Regions from separate parts of the Salinivibrio sp. ML290 genome, predicted to be linked through region 1. Evidence: predicted binding sites of a transcription regulator. Region 1 holds the regulator's gene; the other holds the start of a gene.

The links. The regulator CRP, encoded in region 1, controls carbon source genes, mostly activating them, when cyclic AMP is high. The targets are predictions, from matches to a motif close to TGTGANNNNNNTCACA.
Region 2: the regulator CRP is predicted to act here: its motif matches at 9,382-9,397, upstream of BZG23_RS04805 (NupC/NupG family nucleoside CNT transporter).

Annotation. Positions count from the first base shown of each region.
Region 1 covers NZ_MUEY01000009.1:93,035-105,324, forward strand. Annotated here, with positions in the region: gene astA (arginine N-succinyltransferase) at 1-596, shown strand, start outside; gene astD (succinylglutamate-semialdehyde dehydrogenase) at 598-2,079, shown strand; gene BZG23_RS10085 (DUF1338 domain-containing protein) at 2,090-2,881, shown strand; gene BZG23_RS10090 (FAD-dependent oxidoreductase) at 2,949-3,815, opposite strand; gene crp (cAMP-activated global transcriptional regulator CRP) at 3,946-4,578, opposite strand; gene BZG23_RS10100 (phosphoribulokinase) at 4,828-5,697, opposite strand; gene BZG23_RS10105 (YheU family protein) at 5,754-5,972, opposite strand; gene BZG23_RS10110 (hydrolase) at 6,101-7,090, opposite strand; gene BZG23_RS10115 (TIGR02444 family protein) at 7,074-7,550, opposite strand; gene BZG23_RS10120 (ABC transporter ATP-binding protein) at 7,559-9,487, opposite strand; gene kefG (glutathione-regulated potassium-efflux system ancillary protein KefG) at 9,686-10,267, shown strand; gene kefB (glutathione-regulated potassium-efflux system protein KefB) at 10,260-12,059, shown strand; gene BZG23_RS10135 (YheV family putative zinc ribbon protein) at 12,069-12,272, shown strand.
Region 2 covers NZ_MUEY01000003.1:251,185-263,607, reverse strand. Annotated here, with positions in the region: gene BZG23_RS04850 (bifunctional 2-methylcitrate dehydratase/aconitate hydratase) at 1-41, shown strand, start outside; gene BZG23_RS04845 (propionyl-CoA synthetase) at 108-1,991, shown strand; gene BZG23_RS04840 (sensor domain-containing diguanylate cyclase) at 2,073-3,053, opposite strand; gene BZG23_RS04835 (class I SAM-dependent methyltransferase) at 3,184-4,371, opposite strand; gene BZG23_RS04830 (methyl-accepting chemotaxis protein) at 4,499-5,872, opposite strand; gene yccX (acylphosphatase) at 5,954-6,226, shown strand; gene BZG23_RS04820 (TusE/DsrC/DsvC family sulfur relay protein) at 6,322-6,651, opposite strand; gene BZG23_RS04815 (Bax inhibitor-1/YccA family protein) at 6,878-7,546, opposite strand; gene BZG23_RS04810 (NRAMP family divalent metal transporter) at 7,754-9,031, opposite strand; gene BZG23_RS04805 (NupC/NupG family nucleoside CNT transporter) at 9,611-10,819, shown strand; tRNA gene BZG23_RS04800 (tRNA-Ser) at 11,001-11,091, shown strand; gene BZG23_RS04795 (transposase) at 11,330-11,908, opposite strand; gene BZG23_RS04790 (ISAs1 family transposase) at 12,177-12,423, shown strand, end outside.

The DNA of each region.
Region 1 (12,290 bases):
AGTGCCGATTTTTAATGTTGGCGCAATTCCCCGAGCGTTTTGCTGACGTTGTGTTTGCAGAAATGCGTGGCGTGTCGGATGACGATGGCAACTCGCCGTTTTGGCAATGGTTAAAGGATAACTTCTTTAACATTGACTTCACGTTGGCTGACTACCTCACCGGGATTGGAGCCAAGGGCTTTATTGCCGACTTGATGCCAAAATTACCCATTTACGTGAGTTTACTCAGTGAAGAAGCACGTGCCGTCATTGGGCAAGTGCATCCAAATACCCGTCCAGCACTGCGCTTGTTGGAAAAAGAGGGCTTTTCTTGTCGCGGTTATGTCGACATCTTTGATGCTGGCCCAACGGTGGAGTGTTTGCGCCACAATATCGAATCCGTACGACACTCCTTTACAGCCACCGCGAGCTTACGAGAGCACAGCAGCGCGCAAGATTTCTTGATTTCGAACACCGACTTTTCCGGCTTCCGCGCGACGGCAGCCAAAGCGGCGATGGATCACGAAACCAATCAGGTGGTGATCAGCCCAGCAGTGGCAGACGCATTGAATGTAAAAGAAGGCGATCAGCTGCGTTTGATTGCCATGGAGGGATAAGATGACAAAGCAATCAGCAGGCCATCTGATTAACGGTGAATGGATTAAAGGCGAGGGCGAGGTGATGACCTCGCAAAATCCCTTTGATAGTCAGTGTATTTGGCAAGGTGAAGAAGCGACGCGCCCCCAGGTTGAACAAGCGGTTAGCGCCGCACGTGAAGCCTTTCTTCTTTGGCGTAATACTGAATTTGCCGAGCGCCAAGCGCTGGTTGAGCGTTTCGCTGAGGTCGTGAAGGCCAACACCGACGATTTGGCACGCACCATTGCTGAAGAAACGGGAAAGCCGTTTTGGGAGACAAAAACCGAGGTCGGGGCCATGATCGGCAAAGTGGCGATCTCGGTGCGTGCCTACCACGAGAGAACGGGCTCACGCGAAAAAGATGTCAATGGCACGCAAGCTGTGTTGCGCCACCGTCCTCTTGGCGTCATGGCAGTCTTTGGTCCCTACAACTTCCCGGGGCATCTTCCTAATGGCCACATTGTCCCCGCGCTATTGGCGGGCAACAGTGTGGTGTTCAAACCGTCAGAGCTAACGCCAAAGGTCGCGGAAAAAACACTGGGGTATTGGTTAGAGGCGGGGCTGCCGCATGGCCTTATCAATCTGGTACAAGGTGGCCGTAATACCGGCGAGGCTTTAGCACAAGCCCGAGGCATCGACGGACTGCTATTTACCGGTAGCGCCAATACTGGCCATATCCTCCACCGCCAATTCGCCGGTCAGCCTGATAAGATGCTGGCGCTGGAAATGGGGGGGAATAATCCCTTGGTGGTCAGTAACCAGTTCGGTGATCTAGAAGCGACGGTTTATACCATTATTCAGTCGGCTTATCTCAGTGCGGGTCAACGCTGTACCTGTGCGCGCCGTTTGCTATTACCTGAGGGTGAAATGGGCGACAAGATCTTGACGCGTCTGGCGCAGTGGACAAAAACCGTACGTGTAGGCGGTCAGTTTGATGATCCGGCGCCGTTTATGGGGGCGCAGATCTCGGTCGCGGCGGCGGAGGGTATTCTGGCCACACAGCAAAAGTTGGTCGACCTCGGCGCAAAACCCGTGATTGAGTGCGAGCACCTACATGATGCGGTGATCTCACCAGGCATTCTGGATGTGAGCGGCATTCAAGAGTTACCGGATGAAGAGTATTTTGGCCCGCTTCTACAAGTACAGCGTTATCACGATATGGCCGATGCGGTGACCAAAGCCAATGACACCCGTTATGGATTGTCTGCCGGGCTTATCAGTGAAGACGATGGTGAATGGCAATATTTCCTTGACCATATTCGTGCAGGGATTGTTAACCGCAACCGTCAATTGACGGGCGCTAGCGGTGATGCGCCATTTGGTGGGCCGGGTGCCTCAGGGAACTTACGCCCGAGTGCTTACTATGCAGCGGACTATTGCGCCTATCCGATGGCGTCAATGGAAGGGGAGCAGGTGGTACTGCCCGAAACGTTCGCCCCCGGTATACCGACTCAACAGGACTAAGGAGAGCAACATGGACAGTGGCCAAGCGTTATTCGACAAACTGTGGCAGGACTACATCAACCGTCTGTGCCCATCGGCACATAAGGTGCATGCCTTATTAGAGGAAGGGCAACCTTTGATCAATGATCATATTGCCTTACGGACATTTGGTTTGGCTAAGGTTGGGCTAAAGGTACTTGCGCGTCCATTTCTCGCCTTGGGGTATCAGCAAAAAGGTGACTATACCTTTGAAGCGAAAAAGCTCAATGCTTGTCATTTTGAGCACCCCGATCCTCTGATGCCGAAAGTCTTTATCAGTGAGTTGATGGTCGAGCAATGCTCGCCCGCGCTTCAGGCGATTGTTGAGAAGCTGGTGGCACAGGTCGATGAGTCGTCACTCACAGGTAGCGATTTTCTCCATCAGGGTCGTCTATGGGATATTGATTGGGCAACCTATCAAACGCTTGCCGAAGAGAGTGAATATGCGTCTTGGGTCGCTGCACACGGCTATGGCGCCAACCACTTTACCGTGAGTGTAAATCAGCTTAATGCACATGATGATTGCCAATCGGTGAACAACACATTGCGTGACAATGGCTTTGCGATTAACGAGTCAGGTGGGGAAGTCAAAGGTGATGCATCTGTGTATCTGGAGCAATCCTCTACCATGGCGGATCGTGTGCCGGTTGCTTTCTCTGATTGCACGCAAACCATCCCAGGTGGCTTTTACGAGTTTGCTAAGCGGTATGTGTTGCCCAATGGTGATCTCTATCAGGGCTTTGTGGCTGCTTCGGCAGACAAAATTTTTGAAAGCACCCATTAGTGCGTCACGCATTGCTTATCGACATCATGGCAAGAAGGGAGCGTGTGATACGCTCCCTTTTTATTGTCTATTGGACCTCGATGTCGAGCCAAAACGTGTCTGGAATCGCTTGTGTTTCGTTGCTTAAGTGAGGGTTGTCAACTCGGATGACAGTACGCTCACCAATGTTGGCCTTTTCAAAGGTTTCCTTAACTAAAGGCGCATTATTGAAAAACTCAATAAATGATCCGTCTTGGTATGCCGATTCAAAAGCGCCATTTAACATCTCGGCGACGTCAGCGTGCTGCGGAGACACAAACAGGAACATTGGGAAGCGATAGATCAGCATCAGGTGAGGGTCAACTAACAGATTACCGTATTGCGGCCGCTCGGCTAATTCACTAAAAGGCTCAATCAAGGCTCGAGGGAAGAGATCGGCACGGCCTGTGTCAACCACTTTGAAAATGTTTTCAAAGCTCGATATCTCACGTACCCGAAATCCTGCTGACTTGAGCACTTTGACGTCGGCCCAGCCTTGTCCCTGAATCATGGTAAGAGACTGCAAATCACCCGCGCTATTTATCTGAGCGAGTTGGGGCTCAGTGGCTTGGTTGGTAATAAACAGGCGATGGCCGAGTAAACCACGAAACACGGGATAGCGAATGGGGATCAGTTCCGATTCCAGTGTACGGTCGGCACCAAGCCAGTCGACAGTGAGCTTGCCTTGCTTGAGCATCTCCACTTTACGAGACTGAGAGCCAATTTGGCCGTCAAAGGCTTGTAAGGTGACAGATTCTCCCGATTTTTCAGCAAGAAATTCAATCAGCTCAATGGCATAGAGGTCAAGCGCTGAGCCAGCGCGTGGCTCGGGGTGTACAATCGTGGTATTGGATGCGGCATGGACTGAAAACACAGAGAGCGCGAGGGCGGTGAGGGCAGTTATCACTTTTTTCATAAACGACACCTTGTTAATTTAGTGTTAACAATATCGTTTTGAGTTTAGAAGCTATCCGCGTGCTTGCCAGAAAGTGGAGATAAAAAAACCGACGCCAGGGCGTCGGTTGGTGATACAGAGAGCGGCGCAATTAGCGTGTGCCGTATACCACGATGGTTTTACCGTGTGCGGAAATGAGGTTTTGCTCTTCCAGCATTTTTAGAATACGTCCCACGGTTTCACGCGAACAGCCGACAATTTGGCCAATTTCCTGACGGGTGATCTTAATTTGCATACCGTCAGGGTGTGTCATGGCATCTGGCTGCTTCGCCAAGTTCAACAAGGTTTGCGCAATGCGCCCTGTGACGTCCAGGAAGGCGAGATCCCCTACCTTTTGGCTAGTTACCTGCAAACGACGCGCCATTTGTGAAGACAGGCGCATTAAGATGTCAGGGTTAACTTGGATGAGCTGGCGGAACTTCTTAAATGAAATTTCTGCCACTTCACACGGTGATTTAGCGCGAACCCAAGCAGTGCGCTCTTGGTCTTCTTCGAAAAGCCCGAGCTCACCGATGAAGTCACCTTGGTTAAGGTAAGACAGGATCATTTCCTTGCCTTCTTCATCTTTGATCAGTACGGCCACAGACCCTTTCACGATGTAATACAAGGTCTCCGCCTTCTCACCTGCATGGATAAGCGTGCTTTTAGACGGATACTTATGAATATGACAATGTGAAAGGAACCACTCGAGTGTAGGGTCTGTTTGAGGTTTTCCTGGAACCATATAACTTATTTCCTCTGCATGTGTTGCCCGGCAACAACGTCCTATCTTTGTCTGAGGGGTAACCCATCAGATCATTGCACAGAATACGAAGTCTGAACGCGGGCTACAAGCTCACTGTATGTTAACAAGAGTGTATCTTTTTTTGTTGGTGATTTCTTGATTTTGATCTAGGCCAACCGCCTAAAAATCTGGCAAAAACGTGGCTAAGATCACGGCTTGAGAAGTAATACATCATGGATGCGCTACGCCTTAGCCAATCTTGCCTTTTTCTATCAATTGTTGGATCAATGGACGGATAATCAATTCCATCGCAAAGCCCATTTTTCCCCCAGGCACCACTAAGGTGTTATGCCGTGACATAAACGACCCAGTGATCATCTGCAACAGGTAGGGGAAGTCGACATTTTTCATCCCACGAAAGCGGATCACCACAAAACTCTCGTCCAAAGACGGGATCCCTTTGGCATTTAATGGGTTTGAGGTATCTACCGTGGGAACGCGCTGAAAATTGATATGGGTGCGAGAAAATTGCGGAGTGATATAGTGCAAGTAATCATCCATTGAGCGCACAATCGAGTCGGTCACCGCTTCACGAGAGTGACCTCTATCGCGCGTATCGCGGACAAATTTTTGAATCCACTCTAAGTTGACGATGGGCACCATACCTATCAAGAGGTCGACGTGTTGCGCAACATTGACGTCACCGTCGACCACCCCGCCGTGCAATCCTTCGTAAAACAATACATTGGTATTGTCGGCCAAGTCTTGCCATGGTGTGAAGGTACCAGGCATTTGGTTATAGGGCACCGCTTCATCAAAGGTATGTAAATAGCGACGGTATTTTCCCGTGCCTTGGTCGCCATACTCACGAAAAAACTGCTCTAGTCGAGGGAAGTCGTTGGCGGTGGGGCCAAAGTAGCTGATATGCTTGCCTTGTTCACGCGCTTTACGGATCTCCACGTCCATTTCGGGACGAGTAAAACGGTGAAAGCTGTCCCCTTCTAGCCAGGCCGCTTTGATGTTCATCATCTGGAACATCTTACGGAAGGCCTCCGAGGTAGTGGTGGTACCGGCTCCTGACGAACCAGTAACCGCAATAATTGGATGTTTAGCCGACATGACGCGCCCTGTCATTCAGTCTGAATTTGTATCGCGATACGGCGTGTACTGCGATGCTAAGAGCCGAGTGCTGCTTTACGACGAATATCCACTGTCTCGTGCAACTCGGAATACACAATCACGGCGTCTCCGGATTGTAATTGTTGGCGAACATCATCAACTTTTTGTGCAAAGCTGACTTCTTGCTCACCATAATCGGTTCCTTCCCGTAATACAAAGTGCTCAATTAACGCTGTCAGTGTTTCGTCGGGAATCGACTGCCATGGAACCATCATACTACATCACCTTTTATTTATCTCAGGATGGCACGCGAGGGTGCGTGATGCGAATGTTGTGAATTGGCTCGCATTTTACCCGATCATACCAGTAAATGCAGTGGTTCTCTTTGATTCCTTTGATGGCACTAACGTGCCGTCTTGCTCAGTGACTCATGCGGCAAATAAGACGCTAACCAGCCGGGCACCGCTTGCTCAAGCCACAACTGAGGTTGGCGCCAGCTTCCCGTGACAAAACCAACATGGCCGCCATGCTCTGTGAGTTGGTAGTCGATATTGGCGGGTAAGGGGGACGTTGGGATCACCGCGTCGGTCATAAACGGGTCGTCTTTGGCATGAATGATGGCCAGCGGTGTCTTAATGGCATTAAGCACGGAAAGGCCGCTGCAGGCACGGTAATAATGGTGTGCATCGTCAAAGCCATGAAGCGGGGCAGTGACAGTTTGGTCGAACTCAAACAACGTATTGATCGTTGGGCGTTCTCCCGCATGCCACCGGCCGACTTGCTGATGACGGGTCAGCTTTTCAGCAAGGGTTTGTCGCATCGAGCGCAACAAATAGGCTTGATAAACACGGGAAAACCCTTTCTGGATACGCATCGAGCACGCGGCTAGGTCAAGTGGGGGTGACACTGCGCAACCACAGGTCACGATGGGATCATCGTGATAGTCCGCCAGATAACGTACCAGCATGTTTCCCCCTAAGGAAACCCCGACCGCGCCAATTTGACTCTCTGGATAGGTCTCACGCAAATAGGTTAAGAAGGCACGTGCGTCTTGGGTTTCTCCAGAGTGATAGGTCCGCGCGGCACGATTAAGGCGGCCACTGCAGCTGCGAAAGTGCATCACTACGCCGCACCAACCTTGACGTTGGAACGCGGCGAGCAAGCCGTTGGCATACGGGCTGTCGAAACTGCCGGCTAAGCCATGGAATAAAACAACAATCGGCTGCCCAGGTTGCGGTTGATGTGTCCAGGCCAAATCAACAAAATCGCCATCGGGCAGATCAAATTGCTGCCAGCGAGGGGTGAAAAGCGGGGCACGACGCAGAAAGCGAGGCAACAAGGTTTGTAGGTGCGCATTCCGTGCACTGGGAATGGGTCTAAACGGTGTCATCATGGTTACTTCCCTCTTCCTCGGCGGGCGTCACCCTCAGTGATGTATATAGGTTGCGTGCTGATGGTGACAGCTGACGGCAATAGTAGGCGAGAGGAGAGGCGGTATCCGTGAGCCAGGTTTGACGATTTAGGGCCTCGACTAAATCCTGCTGTTGGAATTTTTCTAAGCTGAGCTCAAAGTTAAGCATTTTTTTGTACTGTCCACTGCCGACCCGCGGCTTCAAATCTCGCCGCAGGTGACGATAGGCAATAAGCAAATGCTCCGATCGGCTCAACGCGTGTTTGAGTTGGCTCAGGCTCTCGGGGGCAAGGCCGTAGCCATGTTGCTCAATCCAGGCGAGCAACAAGGCAAGGTTGACGTTACCTTGGTGCTCGTCTTGGAGCTTGAGGCAGGCTTGTTTCACCTCTGGCTTGCCATAATGATGTAAACAAAACTGCCACAGGTCGGCGGGGTTCGCCATCCCAGGGGTTAGCTTTGAGTGAATGTCGCCTCCAGGGCTTCCAGCTCTTCTTGTCGCTCCATCCATTCTTGTTCCACCTCTTCGAGCGTCGATTTGGCATCCGCTTGACGTTGCAATTGCGCCGTGAGTCGCGCTTTGTTATCACTGTGATAAATCTCAGGATCCGCCAACTGGCTTTCCGCGTCACTGATAATGGCAGAGAGTTGTTCTATCTGTGTGTCGAGATTGTCAATTTTTTTCCGCAAAGGCGCCGTTTGCTTGCGTAATTCGGCATCGCGGCGTTTTTGCGCTTTGCGATCCACTTGGGTTTGTTGCGGTGCTGTTTTCTCCGCGGCCGCTTGTTTTTTGCTCTCAGCGCGATCAGCACGCTGTTGATCGGTCAGCCAGCGATGATAATCGTTCAAGTCTCCATCAAAGGGTAGCACTGCGCCATTGTCGACCAAGTACAAGTCATCGGTAGTGGCGCGCAGCAAAAAGCGATCGTGACTGACAATCACCATCGCGCCCTCGTAGGACTGTAAAGCCAGCGTTAATGCTTGGCGCATATCCAGGTCAAGGTGGTTAGTGGGCTCATCGAGTAGCAGTAGGTTCGGTTTTTGCCACACCAGCAAAGCGAGCACCAAGCGGGCTTTTTCGCCTCCAGAAAAGGGACCGATGGGCTCGAGCGCCTTGTCGCCTTGAAAGCCAAACCGGCCGAGAAAATCACGCAAGGTTTGCTCAGCAGTGGTAGGGGCTAACCGGTTTAGGTGCTGAAGTGGCGTATCGTCGATCCGCAACGTATCAAGTTGGTGTTGGGCAAAATAGCCAATTTTCACCCCTTGCGAGTAGGTTAATTCACCGGCCATGGCGGGTAGGCTACCCGCGAGCAGTTTAATCAGGGTTGATTTACCCGCACCATTGCGCCCCAGTAAGCCAATGCGCGCCCCCGGCACCAGGTTAAGGCGAATGTTTTCAATAATGGGGGTCTTATCATAACCAGCCGCCACCTTGTCCATCATCAAAATCGGTGTGGGTAAGGCATCCGGGGTGAAGAAGGTAAAACTAAATGGGTTATCGTATTGCGCGGGCAATACCTTCTCCATCCGCTCAAGGGCTTTAATCCGACTTTGCGCTTGACGGGCTTTGGTCGCTTTGTAGCGAAAGCGATCAATATACGATTGCATGTGGTTAATTTGCTTTTGTTGCTTTTCGTACTGCGCCTGTTGTTGAGCCAATTTTTGCGCGCGCATTTGTTCAAAGTCGGAATAATTACCCGTATATTCATTAAGCTGTTGGTGCTCAATATGAATAATACGGTTGACGACAGGATCCAAAAAGTCCCGGTCGTGAGAGATCAACACCAAGGTCCCTGGATATTGCTGTAGCCATTTTTCCAGCCACATCACCGCATCGAGATCTAGGTGGTTGGTGGGTTCATCCAGCAACAGTAGATCAGAGCGGCATAATAGCGCTTGTGCTAAGTTCAGCCGCATTCGCCAGCCACCTGAGAATTGGGTGAGTGACCAGTGGATTTGTGGTTGGCTAAAGCCCAAACCATCAAGCAGACTCGCAGCGCGTGCTTCAATGGTATAACCACCAATCGCATCCAATTTGTCGTGCAACATCGCTACCGCATTACCATCATCACGGGTTTCGGCGTCGCGTAAGGCTTGCTGTAGCTCGCGGTATTCGCTATCGCCATCAATGACGTATTCAAGTGCGCTTTTGTCGAGTGCTGGGGTTTCTTGCGCCACCCATGCTACCTGCCACTGACTCGGATAGTCACAATTGCCGGCATCCAACGATAATTGATGGCGCAGCAATGCAAACAGGCTAGATTTGCCACAGCCATTTTTCCCCACCAAACCGACTTTGTCGCCTGGCGAAATAGTGGCAGAAGTGTGGTCAAGCAGGGGCTTACCACCGCGAAGCAGTTGAATGTCGGAGAAGCGAATCATGATTTCTCAGTCTGTCTCGGGTTGATGGATGCGCATGGTTGCGCGGTCGTTATACCAGCTTGATACGAGGATTGCCAAATTCTACCGCGTCATCCCACTGGTCAGACACAGACGGGGCATATTTGTGTGTTAAAGTTAAAAACATAGAATAAATGAACAGATTGCGTTCTTACAATAATCATAACGACAAGGAAGCCTATGCCCCGAGATAAGGCTGAAAGCCCCTCTCTTCCCAAGGTACTGGTGATTTTTGCTCACCCCGACCCCGATGAATCTGTTGCCAATCGTCGCTTAATTGAGGCCATTACGCCGTTGGCCCATGTCACAGTCCATGATATTTACGCCGCATACCCTGATTTTGTGGTGGACGTGCATCATGAGCGTGCGTTGGTCACTGACGCCGATGTGTTGGTCTTTCAGCATCCACTGCAAATGTATTCCTGTCCGGCATTGTTAAAAGAGTGGATAGATGTGGTGTTAGGGAAAGGGTTTGCTCATGGACAAGGCGGGGATGCGTTGGCCGATAAAACCTGTCGTTTTGTGGTGACCACTGGCGGTGCGGCCGAAGCGTTTAGCCAGCAAGGTTACAATAAATATTCGATGGCCGAGTTATTGCAACCCTTTGAGTTAACCGCCTCATTATGTCGGATGTATTGGATCCCGCCGTTGGTGTTGCACTGGGCACGTCGCGTTGGCGATGCCGATCGCGATGCGTTTGCCGAGATTTACGCCGATTGGCTCGCCGACCCGTTGGCGCAACAAGGAGGAGAGGATGGATAACAACCTCTTATCGGTGGCTTTTGTCTTTTTATTGGCCGCGGTGATTGCGGTTCCGTTGGCACAGCGCTTGGGCATGGGCTCTGTCCTCGGTTATTTGCTGGCAGGCATAGTGATCGGGCCTTGGGGGCTGGGTCTGGTCCGTGATGTGGATGCGATTCTCCATTTTGCGGAATTTGGCGTGGTGCTGCTGCTGTTTTTGATTGGTCTGGAGCTGAACCCGAAAAAGTTACTGCAAATGCGCCGACCGATTATCGGGCTTGGGGGCAGTCAGGTGGTACTCACCGCGTTCGCCATTGGTGTGGTATGTATGATGACAGGCTTAACCCTTTCCCAATCATTAGTGATTGGAGTTGGCCTGGCGCTTTCTTCTACCGCGATTGCGATGAAAATTATCGAAGATCAACGCCTAATGCGCAGCGAAACCGGACAGTCAGGCTTTGCGGTCTTGCTCTTCCAAGACATTGCGGTAATCCCGATGCTCGCGATGATCCCTGCGCTTGCCGGTGGCAGTGCCGGTAGCTGGCTCGACGTATTATGGATGTTTGTCGGTATCGGTATTTTGCTAGTAGGCGGTCATTTCCTGCTGCGCCCGCTGTTTCGTTTAGTGGCCATGAGCGGTGTCACCGAGCTATTTACCGTGACCTCGTTGGCCTTGGTGATTGGTATTGCCCTGGCCATGCAAGCATTGGGCTTATCGATGGCGCTCGGGGCGTTTCTTGCGGGCGTATTGCTTGCTGAAAGTGAATACCGTCATGAGCTAGAAACCGCGATTGAGCCTTTCAAAGGTTTGTTGCTCGGGCTGTTCTTTATTGCGGTGGGGATGACCGTTGATCTCGGCTTATTGCTCGATTATCCCCTCGCAATTTTAGGCACGGTGGCAGCGTTAATTTTTGCAAAAACCATATTGCTTTACGGGTTGGCGCGTCTGTTTGGCGTGGCGCCAAAGGCACGTAGTCAAATGGCGGTGTTGCTTAGCCAAGGCGGGGAGTTTGCGTTTGTTATTTTTACTGCCGCGCGCAGCCAAGGGTTACTCGACCAGCCATTGAATGCATTTTTGTTGGTGGTGGTGAGCTTATCAATGATGACGACGCCTTTAATGCTGACGCTTCAACAGCGCTGGTTTGCCCGCACGTTCAACGAGCCAGAGGAAGCGCCGCCCCAAGGACAGTTTGAGCAAGCTGATGCGCGCGTGATCATTGCCGGTTTTGGTCGCTTTGGTCAGGTGGTAGGGCGTTTGATGTTCGCTAACAAAATTGGCGTGACCATATTAGAACGTGATCCGACGCAGATTAAGCTGCTACGTCGCTTTGGCTATGAAGTGTATTATGGCGACGCAACCCAGCTCGATTTATTACGGGCGGCCGGTGCGCATACCGCAGAAGCGATTGTGATTTGTACTGATTCGCCTGACGAGGTGATGGAGATTGTTGATCTTTGTGCGCGCCATTTCCCTAACTTAAAGGTAATGGCACGGGCGCGGAGCCGTGTAGAGGCTTATCAATTGATGGCGCAGGGCGTTGACCAGTTCTCGCGTGAAACCTTTTTGGGCGCACTTGAACTGGGGCGGCAGACGCTAGAGTCACTGGGTATGCATCCGTATAAAGCCAAGCGAGCCGAAATTTTATTCCGTAAGTTGGATATGCGGGTATTGCAAGATCTATTGCCGCAACACAGCGAAGACTTGGCGACGGCCTCCCGAGTGAAAGAAGCACGCAAAGAGTTGGAAGAAATTTTTGACCGAGAAATGCGTGGTGACAGTGAGCGGCACCAAAGTTGGAACCGAGATGAGTAAGGTGTTGAAGTGAAAAAACGTTTCATTGCTGGGGCAGCATGCCCAGCGTGTCAACAACTCGATACGTTACGAGTATGGCGCGAAAATAATATTGACAAAGTAGAATGTGTCAGCTGCGATTATCATGATAGTCGGTTGCCTGATTCGGCACAACAGTCACACTCTGGTGCCGAGTCAGCAGAGAATGTCATTGGGATCTTTAAACCGGAGTAGGGGATCCGTTATCATCGG
Region 2 (12,423 bases), on a different contig from region 1:
CCCCAGTGCACACGTTTATGTCTCTGTTTGTGATTAACTAAGCACGTTATTAAACACGTTGCTTGCTAACTCATCGCTCGCTCATGGCGGGCGATAAGGAGCCGCTTATGCAAGAAGCCAGTTATCAACACCATGCGGATTGGGCTAGCCGCGATCCCGAGGGTTTTTGGCAGGCGCAGGCCAAACAGCTCGATTGGTTTACCTTTCCACAAACCATTCTTAGCAAAGATGACAATGGCATTGAGCGCTGGTTTGCCGATGGCACTATGAACACCGCGTATATGGCGCTTGATGCTCATGTCGAGCAAGGTCGAGGCGAACAAACTGCACTTATTTACGACTCCCCGGTCACCGACAAAAAAACCACCTACACCTATGCCGCGCTGCGTGACTACGTGGCGAAAGTTGCGGGCATGCTGGCAGGGCTAGGGGTTGAAAAGGGGGATCGCGTGGTGATTTATATGCCCATGATCCCAGAAGCGACCGTGGCCATGCTCGCTTGCGCACGGCTTGGGGCGATCCACTCGGTGGTGTTTGGTGGCTTTGCCCCGAACGAGCTGGCGGTAAGGATTGAAGACGCGGAGCCTAAGGTGGTACTTACCGCCTCATGCGGCATTGAGGGCGCGAAAACCTTGGCCTATAAGCCGATGGTTGATCAAGCCATCATGGACAGTCGCTACAAACCCGACCATGTGGTGGTCTATCAACGTGCGATGTGTCGTTCTAATTTAGACAATCCGCGTGATGCTGATTGGGCGGCGCTATTGGCTGAAGCTACTCCTGCGGCGCCGGTGCCCGTTAATGCTACGGATCCTTTGTATATCCTTTATACCTCCGGCACCACGGGCAAACCCAAAGGCGTAGTGCGTGACAATGGCGGCCATGCGGTAGCGATGAAGTACAGCATGAGCGCGATTTACAACGTCAAACCCGGTGAAGTGTTTTGGGCCGCTTCGGATGTCGGCTGGGTAGTGGGGCACTCGTATATTGTCTATGCCCCTTTGCTACACGGCTGCACCACGGTGATGTTTGAAGGCAAACCCGTCGGCACACCGGATGCGGGGGCGTTTTGGCGTGTGTGTGATGAGTATAACGTCAGCATCTTGTTCTCGGCGCCTACCGCCTTTCGGGCGATTAAAAAGCAAGATCCAAACGGTGAGCACCTGGCGCGTTATCCGATGACATCGTTACGCACGGTGTTTATGGCCGGCGAGCGGCTTGACCCACCGACATTGGAATGGGTAGAAGAAAAGACCCAGCGACCCGTGGTGGATCACTGGTGGCAAACTGAAACCGGCTGGGCGATTGCAGGCAATCCATTAGGGTTAACCTGTTTTGCGACCAAGCCTGGCTCGGCAACCATGCCAAGCCCGGGGTATCAGGTGTGTATTCTCGATGAAATGGGCGATCCTGCGGCGCCAAACCAGCAAGGATATATTGCCGTGAAGCGTCCCCTGCCGCCCAGCTGCCTGCCCACGGTGTGGCGCAACCACGATCGCTTTGAAGCCGGCTATCTCAGCCAGTTCCCCGGTTACTATGTCTCTGGTGATGGGGGCTACATGGACGAAGATGGCTATGTGTTTGTGATGGGACGGATAGATGATGTGATTAACGTCGCGGGCCACCGCTTATCGACCGGAGAAATGGAAGAAGTACTGGGTAGCCATGAAGCGGTCGCCGAATGTGCAGTGGTGGGCATGCACGATGAGCTCAAAGGCCAATTGCCGCTCGGCTTGGTGGTACTGAAAGATGGTTTTGTCTCTGTGAGTGGCGAGATCGAACAGGAGTTAGTTCAGCGTGTGCGGGATCAAATTGGCGCGATCGCTTGCTTTAAAAAAGCGGTTATCGTCGATAAGTTGCCCAAAACACGGTCAGGGAAAATATTACGTCGCATTATTCGCCAAATGGCGGATGGCGAGGCTTATCACGTGCCCTCGACGATTGATGATCCGAGTAGTTTGGAGACCATCGCCTCGGCGCTTTCACACTAGATGCAAAGGCTGTGAGTACTATCGACAACGCGTGGCACCTTTGTGTGCCACGTTTTTTATTCGTTTACACGTCTACACCGCTTAGGACTCATCACCGTTGTGGGCTTTTTGACGCATTTTTTGTTGATACATCTTGGTATCCGCTTCATCCAACAAGTCATCTAAACCGCGGTGCGAGGTGGCTGAGCTGGTCGCAATGCCTTGGCTAAATGAGAGAGGATACGTGTGCCGGTTGATTTGATTAAATCGTTCAACCACCCCAGCAAAACGCTCGAGGGCATTCTCCGCTTCTTGACGACCCGCACCATAGAGAAACACCACAAACTCGTCCCCACCAAAGCGGGCGAACACATCCGATTCGCGCATATTGGCGCGCAGCAAGTTGGCTAAGTGAGATAACGCGATATCCCCTTCAGCATGGCCGTAGGTATCATTAATCGCTTTAAAGTTATTTAAGTCCAAAAAAGCTAATGAATAGGGAGCATTAATTGACTGGCAATGCTGTACCGCTCGGCTCGCCAGTTGCATAAAACCGCGTCGATTAGAAATGCCTGTAATGTCGTCAGTGTAAGCGGTATGTGCCGATGACAACTCACTTTCCGCGAGTAGCGCCAGATCTTTTAAAAAGCGCACGTCCTCTTGGCTAAAACGTCTTGGCTGGGTATCAATAACACAGAGTGTGCCGATATTGGTGCCATCACTAAGAGAAAGCGGGTGCCCGGCATAAAAGCGGATATGCGGGTCACCAGTCACCAAAGGGTTATCGGCAAAACGTGGATCGGCACTGGCGTCTTGAACCACAAACGGCTGATTGCCCAAAATGGCATGGCCGCAAAAAGAAATATCGCGGGAAGTTTCGCGCACAGTCAGGCCAAAGCAGGATTTAAACCACTGACGATCGTTGTCGATTAAGCTAACGAGGGCGATCGGGACGTTGAATAAACGTTTTGCTAAGCGAGTGATACGGTCAAAGCGCTCTTCGTCTTCGGTATCTAGCAGGCCCGTTTCTTCTAGTTTTTTTAAACGCTGATCTTCATCTTGTGGCTTAATGGGACTGAGCATTCATACACTCCTGTTGCTGGCTCTCTAAACGCTGACTCTCTAAATACAGTAGAGGCGCTAGACAGAAGTGTCTAGGTCAGAAGACGACATAGGTCGCCTGCTGACACAAAAGTGCGATACTGCTTGCGACTTATTGCACCAAGCAGGCAAACCCTTTCAGGTAAAAGCCTTCAGGATAAGCACTGTGAGTGGGATGATCCGCCGCTTGCGCAAAGCGTTCGATAAACTGCACGTTCTTACCGGCATCTAACGCCGCGTCCGCGAGGATCTTTTGGAACAGGCCCGCATCCATCAAACCCGAGCAAGAATAGCTGAGCAGTACACCACCCGGATTAAGAAGCTGCATGGCGAGCATATTGATATCTTTATAGCCGCGACATGCGCCGGTCAGTTGGGATTTCGACTCGGCAAACTTAGGTGGGTCCATCACAATCACGTCAAAGCGCTCGCCTTGTTCGCGATAAGTGCGCAGCAGCTTGAACACATCGGCATTGACAAATTCCGCGCGGGTGAGGTCAAAGCCGTTTCGGGCGGCATTGGCTTTCGCTTTGTCGAGCGCAGGCTGTGACACATCAACATTAGTGACATGTTTGGCATTGCCTTTTTGCGCATACAAGCCAAAGCCGCCCGTATAACAAAAGCAGTTTAAGACCCGTTTGCCATCCATGTATTTCACCGCTTGTTCGCGACTATCACGCTGGTCGAGATAAAAACCGGTTTTGTGGCCGTTGGTAATATCAACCTCAATTGCCACGCCATTTTCTTCGATGATGACAGAGGCAGGCGGCTCCTCACCGTGTAAAACGCCAGTGCGCGGTTTAAGGCCTTCTTTTTTACGAATGGCCACATCGGAGCGCTCATAGATATGGCACTCTGGAAACTCGGTGCGTAGGGCGGTGACCAGATTATCACGCTGGGCATCCGCGCCGGCGCTGAGCAATTGGCACACCAAGTAGTTATCGTATTTATCCACGGTAATACCGGGGACACCGTCTGACTCGGCGGCTAAGAGACGATAACCGGTTAAGCCATCACGCTCGGCGAGCATGGTACGTAGCGGTTTTGCCGCACGAATACGGGCAAGGAAAAAGTCACTGTCGATGGGGGTTTTTTCAAAGCACCACATGCGTACCCGAATTTGCGATTGTGGCGAGAACGCGCCAAGGCCTAAAAACTCGCCTTGATGATCGCAGACAGTGACAGTGTCACCTAAACCTGGCTTTCCTTCAATACGGGCAATACCGCGCGAGAAAATCCAGGGGTGGCGGCGTTTGATAGATTTATCGCGGCCTTTGGCGAGATACACAGTGGCAGTCATGATGGTGTCCTAACGAGGCAAAGCAAAAAAGGGCGGGTATTGTCGAGCAAGGTCAGGGGGATTGCAATAAAAACGCGCCCAGAGAAGGGCGCGTGATTACAAGCGTGAGGGGGGTAGACTCAGGCGTTTAGGTACGAAGCCCTGCCACTAAGGTTTTCAGCTGATGAGCTTGTGCGCCCAGCTCGCTGACTTCGGTGGCAGAATCACGCAGCATTTGTGCCACTTGTGTGGACTGACTGCGTACCTGTTCGACGTCTTGTGAAATTGTGCCCGCGACATTGCCTTGCTGTTCGGCAGCGGCCGCAATCTCGGTGCTGCGATCGGCGATAGTGCCACTGCGCTCAGCGATTTGGCTGATTTCGGTATCAATTTCTTGCACCGCCGCCTCGCTGGCTGACGCATTTTCAACCGTGCCTTCCATCACGCGGCGCAGATCCGCGGTATGCGCTTGCAGTGATTCAATCATAGACTGAATATCAACCGTTGACTCTTGGGTGCGACTGGCCAGTGTACGTACTTCATCGGCCACCACCGCAAAGCCGCGGCCTTGTTCACCGGCACGTGCCGCTTCAATCGCCGCATTCAGCGCCAACAAGTTGGTTTGTTCACTGATGCCATTGATGGTGGTCACCACGGTGCCAATTTGCTCGGCGTTTTTGCTCAGCTCGCTGACTTTATCCGCCGCTTGGGCAATTTCGCTGGCAAGGCCGTTAATCGCGGCCATGGTTTGCTGGACTTGCTGACGTCCTTGGTTCGCCGCTTCGGTGGCCTCTTGCGTTTGGGTTGAGGTGTCCGTGGCATGGCTGGCCACTTCGCGAATCGAGCCTGCCATTTCTTCGGTGGCACTGGCCAGTGAATCAAGATACTGGCGCTGACTCTCACCCAAGGCTTCACTCTCATCGCTACGCTGCTGCAAGCTTGCTGACAAGCCATCCATCATTTCAGCGCTTTGTTGAATCGCCTTCACCAAGTTTTGCTCGCGCTCAAGCACTTTATCGATAGTGACGGCAATTTGGCTAAACTCATCACGAACAGGAATAAAGTTCATTCGGTAGCTCAGCTCACCATCTGCTAGCTTTAATAAGGCTTGGTTCATGGTGTACATCGCACCGCCAATAAAGGTCATGATGTAGTAAATCAGTACTGCAATCACCAGAACCATACCGATCAGTAGGCTCCAGTCGGTGGCGCTCATATGGCTAAACAGTGAGCCGTCAAGTTGATAGACAAGCTCATTACCATTGAACGTAAAACCGGTTTGCTGGTTATTGAGCAGGGTTTGTACCTCGCCTTTCGGGAGGTCGTATTTATCAACCATGGCTTGAATGGCTTGGCCTTCCGCTTCCATCTTGTGTGCCACACGGGTATCCGAGGCGGCATCCAAGGTAAGCGCAATCACAACCATTGCGAGCAAGGGGAGGAAAAAGATAAGGTAAAATTTTTCTTGTAGCCGAAGGTGGATAAAATATTTATCAATCCATCGAAACGCAACTTCTTTCATGACGCCATCCTGTCAAACGACTTGTCTCATGTAGCGTTATACAGGTGTCGTTTTGCAATGGGAATATAGGAGAGGTGACAGATGTCTCAAAAATGTGTCAAAGCCTATGTCACAGGTCACGTTCAGGGGGTTGGCTTTCGTTATCACACCGCCCATGAGGCGTTGAAGCTCTCATTAACCGGATACGCGAAGAACCTGCCGGATGGTCGCGTTGAGGTATTGGCTTGTGGACGCGAAGAGTCAGTGGATTCGTTAATGGCGTGGTTAGATAAAGGGCCACCGACGGCGGGCGTCGATCAGGTTGATCAAGAGGACGCGGAATGGCGCGCCGTTGATGGCTTTGCCATCTTGTAGCGCCTTAATAACAGGTCTCAATAGAAGAGAGCCTAGAGCCAATCGTTACATGCGCCGCGAAGGTGTGGCGGCGCTTGAGCTATCGGCCTCGGTGACTAGAGGCATTTCGCGGGCTTGGGTAAGCCTGCCAGCTTGGTGGCCTGTTTTGCCGGGCCTTTAGGGAACAGCTTAAACAAGTATTTGCTGTTACCTTTCTCTGGGCCGTATTCTTTTTCCATCGATTTAACCAACAAACGCACCGCCGGTGAGGTGTTGTACTCTTGATAGAAATGGCGGACGAAGTGAATCACTTCCCAATGGGCTTCGGTCAGCGCAATGTTTTCTTGTTCGGCAAGCAGCGGTACCAGGGCTTCGTGCCAATCATCCACATTTTTTAAATACCCTTGCGCATCCGTCGCAATGGTTTCACCTTCATACACCAGCATACTTTTACCTTTGTTCGTCATCTGACCGGACGTTATCGCTTTGATTGAGGCTGCAAAGCATAGCGAGCAGGGCGGGCGAGTGCAACTGGCGTTCACTGTGCCTGATGTGGCGCGCTTCACTGAGTGGGTGCGCCATTCAATCACACGCTTTTAGGGCTAAAAAAGCAGCCATAAAAAAAGCCGGCGCATGCCGGCTCTTTGTGACTTACGGTTTAAAGCACGAGGCTTAGTCGTCGTTCATAAAGCCAAGAATGCTCAGCATATGAACGAAGATGTTGAAGATGTTCAAGTACAGCGACACGGTGGCGCGAATGTAGTTAGTCTCGCCGCCATTAATGATGTTGCTGGTGTCATACAGAATGAAGGCTGAGAAAATCAGTACCGCGATGGTGCTGATTGCCAAGCTCAGCGCTGGGATCTGCAAGAAGATGTTCGCGACCATCGCCACCAGTAGAGCAATCACACCCGCGACCAAGAAACCACCCATGAAAGAGAAGTCTTTCTTAGAGGTAATGGCATACGCCGATAGGCCTAAGAACACCATACCTGTGGTCGCCAACGCCTGCATGACAATCCCTGGGCCGCTAGACAGGCTCAGGTAGTAGGTCAAGGTTGGACCGAGTGAGGCACCCAGTAAGCCGGTGAACACGAAGGTCCATACAATACCGGCGGAGGAGTTCATGGTGCGTGGTAGCACAAAGAACACGATCGCCAACGCACCTAGGGTCATACCTAGCGACATCATTGGGCCGATGCCGACAGCGATAGCGATAAAGGCCGCGATAGCACTGGTGATCAGTGTCATCGATAGCAGTGCATACGTATTACGTAGCACTTTGTTTGTAGATAACGCACTCTGCTGTGACTGGCTGTGCGAAACGATACGATCGTTCATAACGTTCTCCCGGTTGGGTTAACAATCCATTTTTATATACGACAGTTATGTGGGCAGTCGTTCACTTTTTCAAGCCACCCACGTCCTTAACCTAAACCACGACTGGCTTTTATAAGGTCAATAATACCTTATCCGCGCTCAACACCGATGGTGAAGTTGTAAAAGGATGTTAACCCAGCCCTTTAAGCGCGAACAAGGTAAACTTTGTTACATCAACCACTTCCACCAGACGAACACCGCCAAAAAGCCGAATAAATACACTAATCCAGTAATGGCTAGCGCACGCATCGCTTTGCTCATGGTCACTTCAGGCGGCAAGCGGTGCTTGGTCACCAAAATATAGTTCAACAGAGCGAAAAAGGGCGTGGTGACAAATGCCGCCACCATGGCGAAATCAAGCATGGTCAGCAGTGCGCCGGTCCAAAACGCCACAATCGCCAGTGCCAACACCGAGATCAGCATCATCCAACCTTGTGCGATGCCCGGGTGCGCCTCGGCTTCTGTTTGTTCACGCAACAAGCGTTGTGATTCTGATACGACCCGCGCATAGCCATCAATCACGGTAATGGTGCTGCCGAAAATACAGAAAAAGGCGACCACGGCAATCAAATAGCGCGACCATTCACCAATGGTGGCGGCGTACAGGCCCACTAACTGATGCGAAAAGCCGATACCCGATTGCTTTAACTCCACCCCGCTGCCGTGCAGAAGCAAGGCACCGAGTGATAAGAACACAATCGCCAACAGCGCGGTACCGATGTAACCGACGTTAAAATCAAACAGCGCCGCTTTGGCGTTAATCGGCTCAGATTGCGCTTTACGCTTGAGCCACACCGAGGTGATGCTAGATATTTCAATCGGAGCGGGCATCCAACCCATGGTCACCACGATAAAGCCGATGGCGGCGACAGACCAAATCGAGGGCGCATTGAAGTTGGGTTCAACCGCGACAGGATTCCCCACGGCAATCGTCACCGCCACTAAGGTGGCGCATGTCAGCGTCGCCATGATCACTTTTGATAAGGTATCCAGCGCTTTGTAATGCCCCGCAATCAAGATGACTAAGCAGGTGGCCACAATAATGCTCGAGAGCACCGTCAGTGAGAGATCAAACGGCACAAAATAGCTGAGCAAGCTGGCACTAAATAAGGTCAAGGCCGCGGTGTTAATCACCCCAGAGACCGCACTTAACGCGACAAACAGCCACAAATAAGGCCGACCTAAACGCGCATAGCCTTCGACCAAGGTTTCACCGGTTCCCGCGGTGTATTGTACGCCTGCTCGAAAAAAGGGGTATTTAAACAAGTTAACGAGCAGGATCAATGCCGCGAGTTGCCAGCCATAAATGGCTCCGGCTTTGGTCGAGGCAACAAGGTGAGAGCCGCCTACAGCTGCCGCGGCCATCATGATACCTGGCCCCAATGCGCGTAGACGTTGCATCACCGACAAGCTAGATCCTGCCTGATGCGAAGAGACGGTTTGCATGTGTGTTTCCTTTATTGTGGTTGCGTTGTTGTGTTTGCTTTGTTTTATGTTTTTTAGCGCTATTGCTTTTGTTTTTCCATTGAGGCTTATTTTTATCGCTTTACCTTCAATGATTTTGTCAATAGCCACCCATGAATATCATATGAGCCAAACGTGTCAACCAATCTTGCCAAATTTGTTAAGCGCAGGCGTGATGCAGGGTGTGAATGATAGACACCACCAAGGTGACACAAAAAGAGAGGGATAAACATCCGACCATTGTCTGAGAGACAAGACACAGCCAAAAAGACAGTTTGCAACCCTCTATAACCACTCAATAAGTGTGATCGAGCGTCAAATTCTGCTGGAAATGAGAGTTTAATCACACTAGAATGCTCGCCCAACATGTGCTCTTTGCGCAGCGATAGCCAAAGAGTGACTGTGTCGCGATTTGCGGCTGAAGAAAAAGCGTCCAAGGTCGGGCCCACCTTCACCGAACCCGCGGTACGATGTAACGCATGATGGAACCTCTTGCCACCCCGGCAGCGTGTCGTACTCATCCGTACCGCAAGTGCAACACAACGGCAAGGTAATCTATTTATGCAACTCCTCTATAGTGCGGCAGGTCTGGTCGCTCTGTTTCTATGCGCGTGCGCATTTTCCTCCAACCGCAAAGCGATCAACTGGCGAACAGTGCTAGGCGCGTTTGGCCTGCAAGCTGGGTTTGCTGCCCTGGTGCTCTATATTCCCTTTGGTCAAGCCATGCTAGGGGCAATGAGTAATGGCGCGGCGAAGCTGCTCTCCTTTGCCAACGAAGGCATCGAGTTTGTGTTTGGACCTCTGGCGAACGATGGATTTATTTTCGCTGTTAAAGTACTGCCGTTAATCATTTTTATCAGTGCGCTGATTTCTCTCCTTTATCATCTCGGCATTATGCAGTGGGTTATCAAACTCCTCGGCGGCGGCATACAGCGATTACTCGGCACCAGCCGCGCAGAGTCTCTGGTGGCAACCAGCAACATCTTTCTTTCTCAGGGCGAATCTCCTTTGGTAGTTCGCCCTTTTCTTAGCAAAATGACTCGCTCTGAACTCTTCGCCGTAATGGTCGGCGGCATGGCCTCAGTGGCCGGCAGTGTACTTGGTGGATATGCCGCCATGGGCGTGGATTTGAAATACCTGATTGCCGCGAGCTTTATGGCCGCGCCCGGTGGATTATTAATGGCCAAAATCATCGTCCCTGAGACGGAAACACCGGCTGAGCAAAACCAGGTGGAGATCAGCGATAGCGACCAAGCGAACGCGATTGATGCCTTGGCCAGTGGCGCGATGAACGGCATGAAAGTCGCGGTGGCCGTGGGTACTATGCTGGTGGCCTTTATCAGTGTGATTGCGATGCTAAACGCCGGGCTCGGGAGCATTGGCGAGCTGCTTGATTTAGAAGGCTTAAGCCTAGAAAGCCTGTTCGGCTATTTATTCTCACCCTTGGCATTGCTTACTGGGGTGCCGGTGCATGAAGTGTTTGCCGTCGGCAACCTATTAGGGCAGAAAATCGCACTCAATGAGTTTGTCGCCTTCTTATCCTTTGCCGATATCAAAGCGAACTTGTCTGTGCAAAGCCAGGTGATTGTGACCTTTGCCTTGTGTGGCTTCGCCAACATTGGCTCAATTGCCATTCAACTTGGCTCGATTGGTGCCATGGTGCCCGAACGCCGCAAAGATGTAGCAAGCCTTGGCGTACGCGCAGTGATTGCCGCCACCTTTGCCAACCTAATGAGTGCGGCACTGGCGGGTATTTTTATCGCGCTATAAACACTGCGCAGCAAAGAGACTCAGCTAACGTGTCTCAGTTAAAAGCAGGGCGATTGGCGGTAAGCTAATCGCTTTTTGCTAGCATGTTCGCCAAGCTGATCATTGATTGAGCGAGCAGACAAAAAGCGGCAAATAAAGGGTTTACAAGCCACAACGAACCCAATAATATACGCCGCGTTCCGGAGAGATGGCTGAGTGGTTGAAAGCACCGGTCTTGAAAACCGGCAAGGGTTAATAGCCCTTCTAGGGTTCAAATCCCTATCTCTCCGCCACATACCGAAAAGCCGCTGCTCAGTCAGCGGCTTTTTTGCGTTTAACCCCCCTACAAATCCCCAACCCTGACCGCGCCAACATTTTAGACCCCTTTGCCTAAACACATTACCCAGCGTCTGATAATCTAGCCCACGAAAAACTGCCCTATAAGGCCTTTTGGACGCCGCCAACCAATGGCGGTAGCGTGGGTGTTAAAGCGCATTCCTTTAACTGCAAAAGCTGTATATTTACGGCTCTTCATCGTTCATGGTGGAAAGTCATATCAAGCCCCCCAAAATAGAACAGTATCGCTGTCTTGAACCGTTGTTTGTTTCTAAACCCTTTGGCTCTAAGCTTCATGTACTGGATTTTGGCATTTATAGCTTCCGCCAGGCCATTCGATGCCTTCAGCCGCATTGCATTAAGGATTACTGGTAAGTGCTTTTTCACTGTCGCCGCTGCTGTCATCAATGGTTTAATTCCACTTGCCTTAACTAAAGCAAGCCACTCTAGCCATTGATTCCTTGCGCTTCTGATCGAACCTCCGTACCAGATTAGTCTTGCTTGCTCTTTGAGCAACCAGCTAAGGCTTGTATCTATCATGAGCTTGGCCAATTTGTTTATACGCTCCCTCAGGCGACCTGTGAGGTTTCTATTTCTCTTGAGCCAGCCATAACGCGTTCTGTAGCACTCTCGTTTAAGGTATGGCGGTAGACGGTTAACCTCTTGCTTGCGAACATCGTCAACAGCTTTGGTGAGCACTTTTGCCACGTGGAAATGATCAACTGCAATCAGGCGTTTAGAGCGTGAGCCAAAGAAGGACCAGGGAAAACGCATGAAGATCCGCGCTACGCCTGGGCTAGCAATTTAATGATTAAGTTGTCACTTATGGCTTAAAATCGTGCGTTATGCCATATTTATCAGGGAAAACGCATGAAGATCCGCGCTACGCCTGGGCTAGCAATTTAATGATTAAGTTGTCACTTATGGCTTAAAATCGTGCGTTATGCCATATTTATTAATTAAAATAAGTGAAAATAAAGGATCAATTTGTTGATCATTTTCAGTACGATTTAATGGTCTCCTAATGTTTAGGAGATTAAAAATGACAGAAGATAAAAGTCCATTTATGCATTTCGTTTCCATTAGAGACATTCGCCAAGAAGGTAAAGTTGAACATACGTTATCAGATATTATTTTGATAACGATTTGTGCGGTTTTGTCTGGTCATGATACCTGGAAAGGCATTAGTGATTATGGGCGAAAGCAGCGTGATTTTTTATTACGTTTTGGCTTCTCGGGTAAAGCATCACCATCTGCAGATACTATTGCAAGAGTGATGGGAACTATCA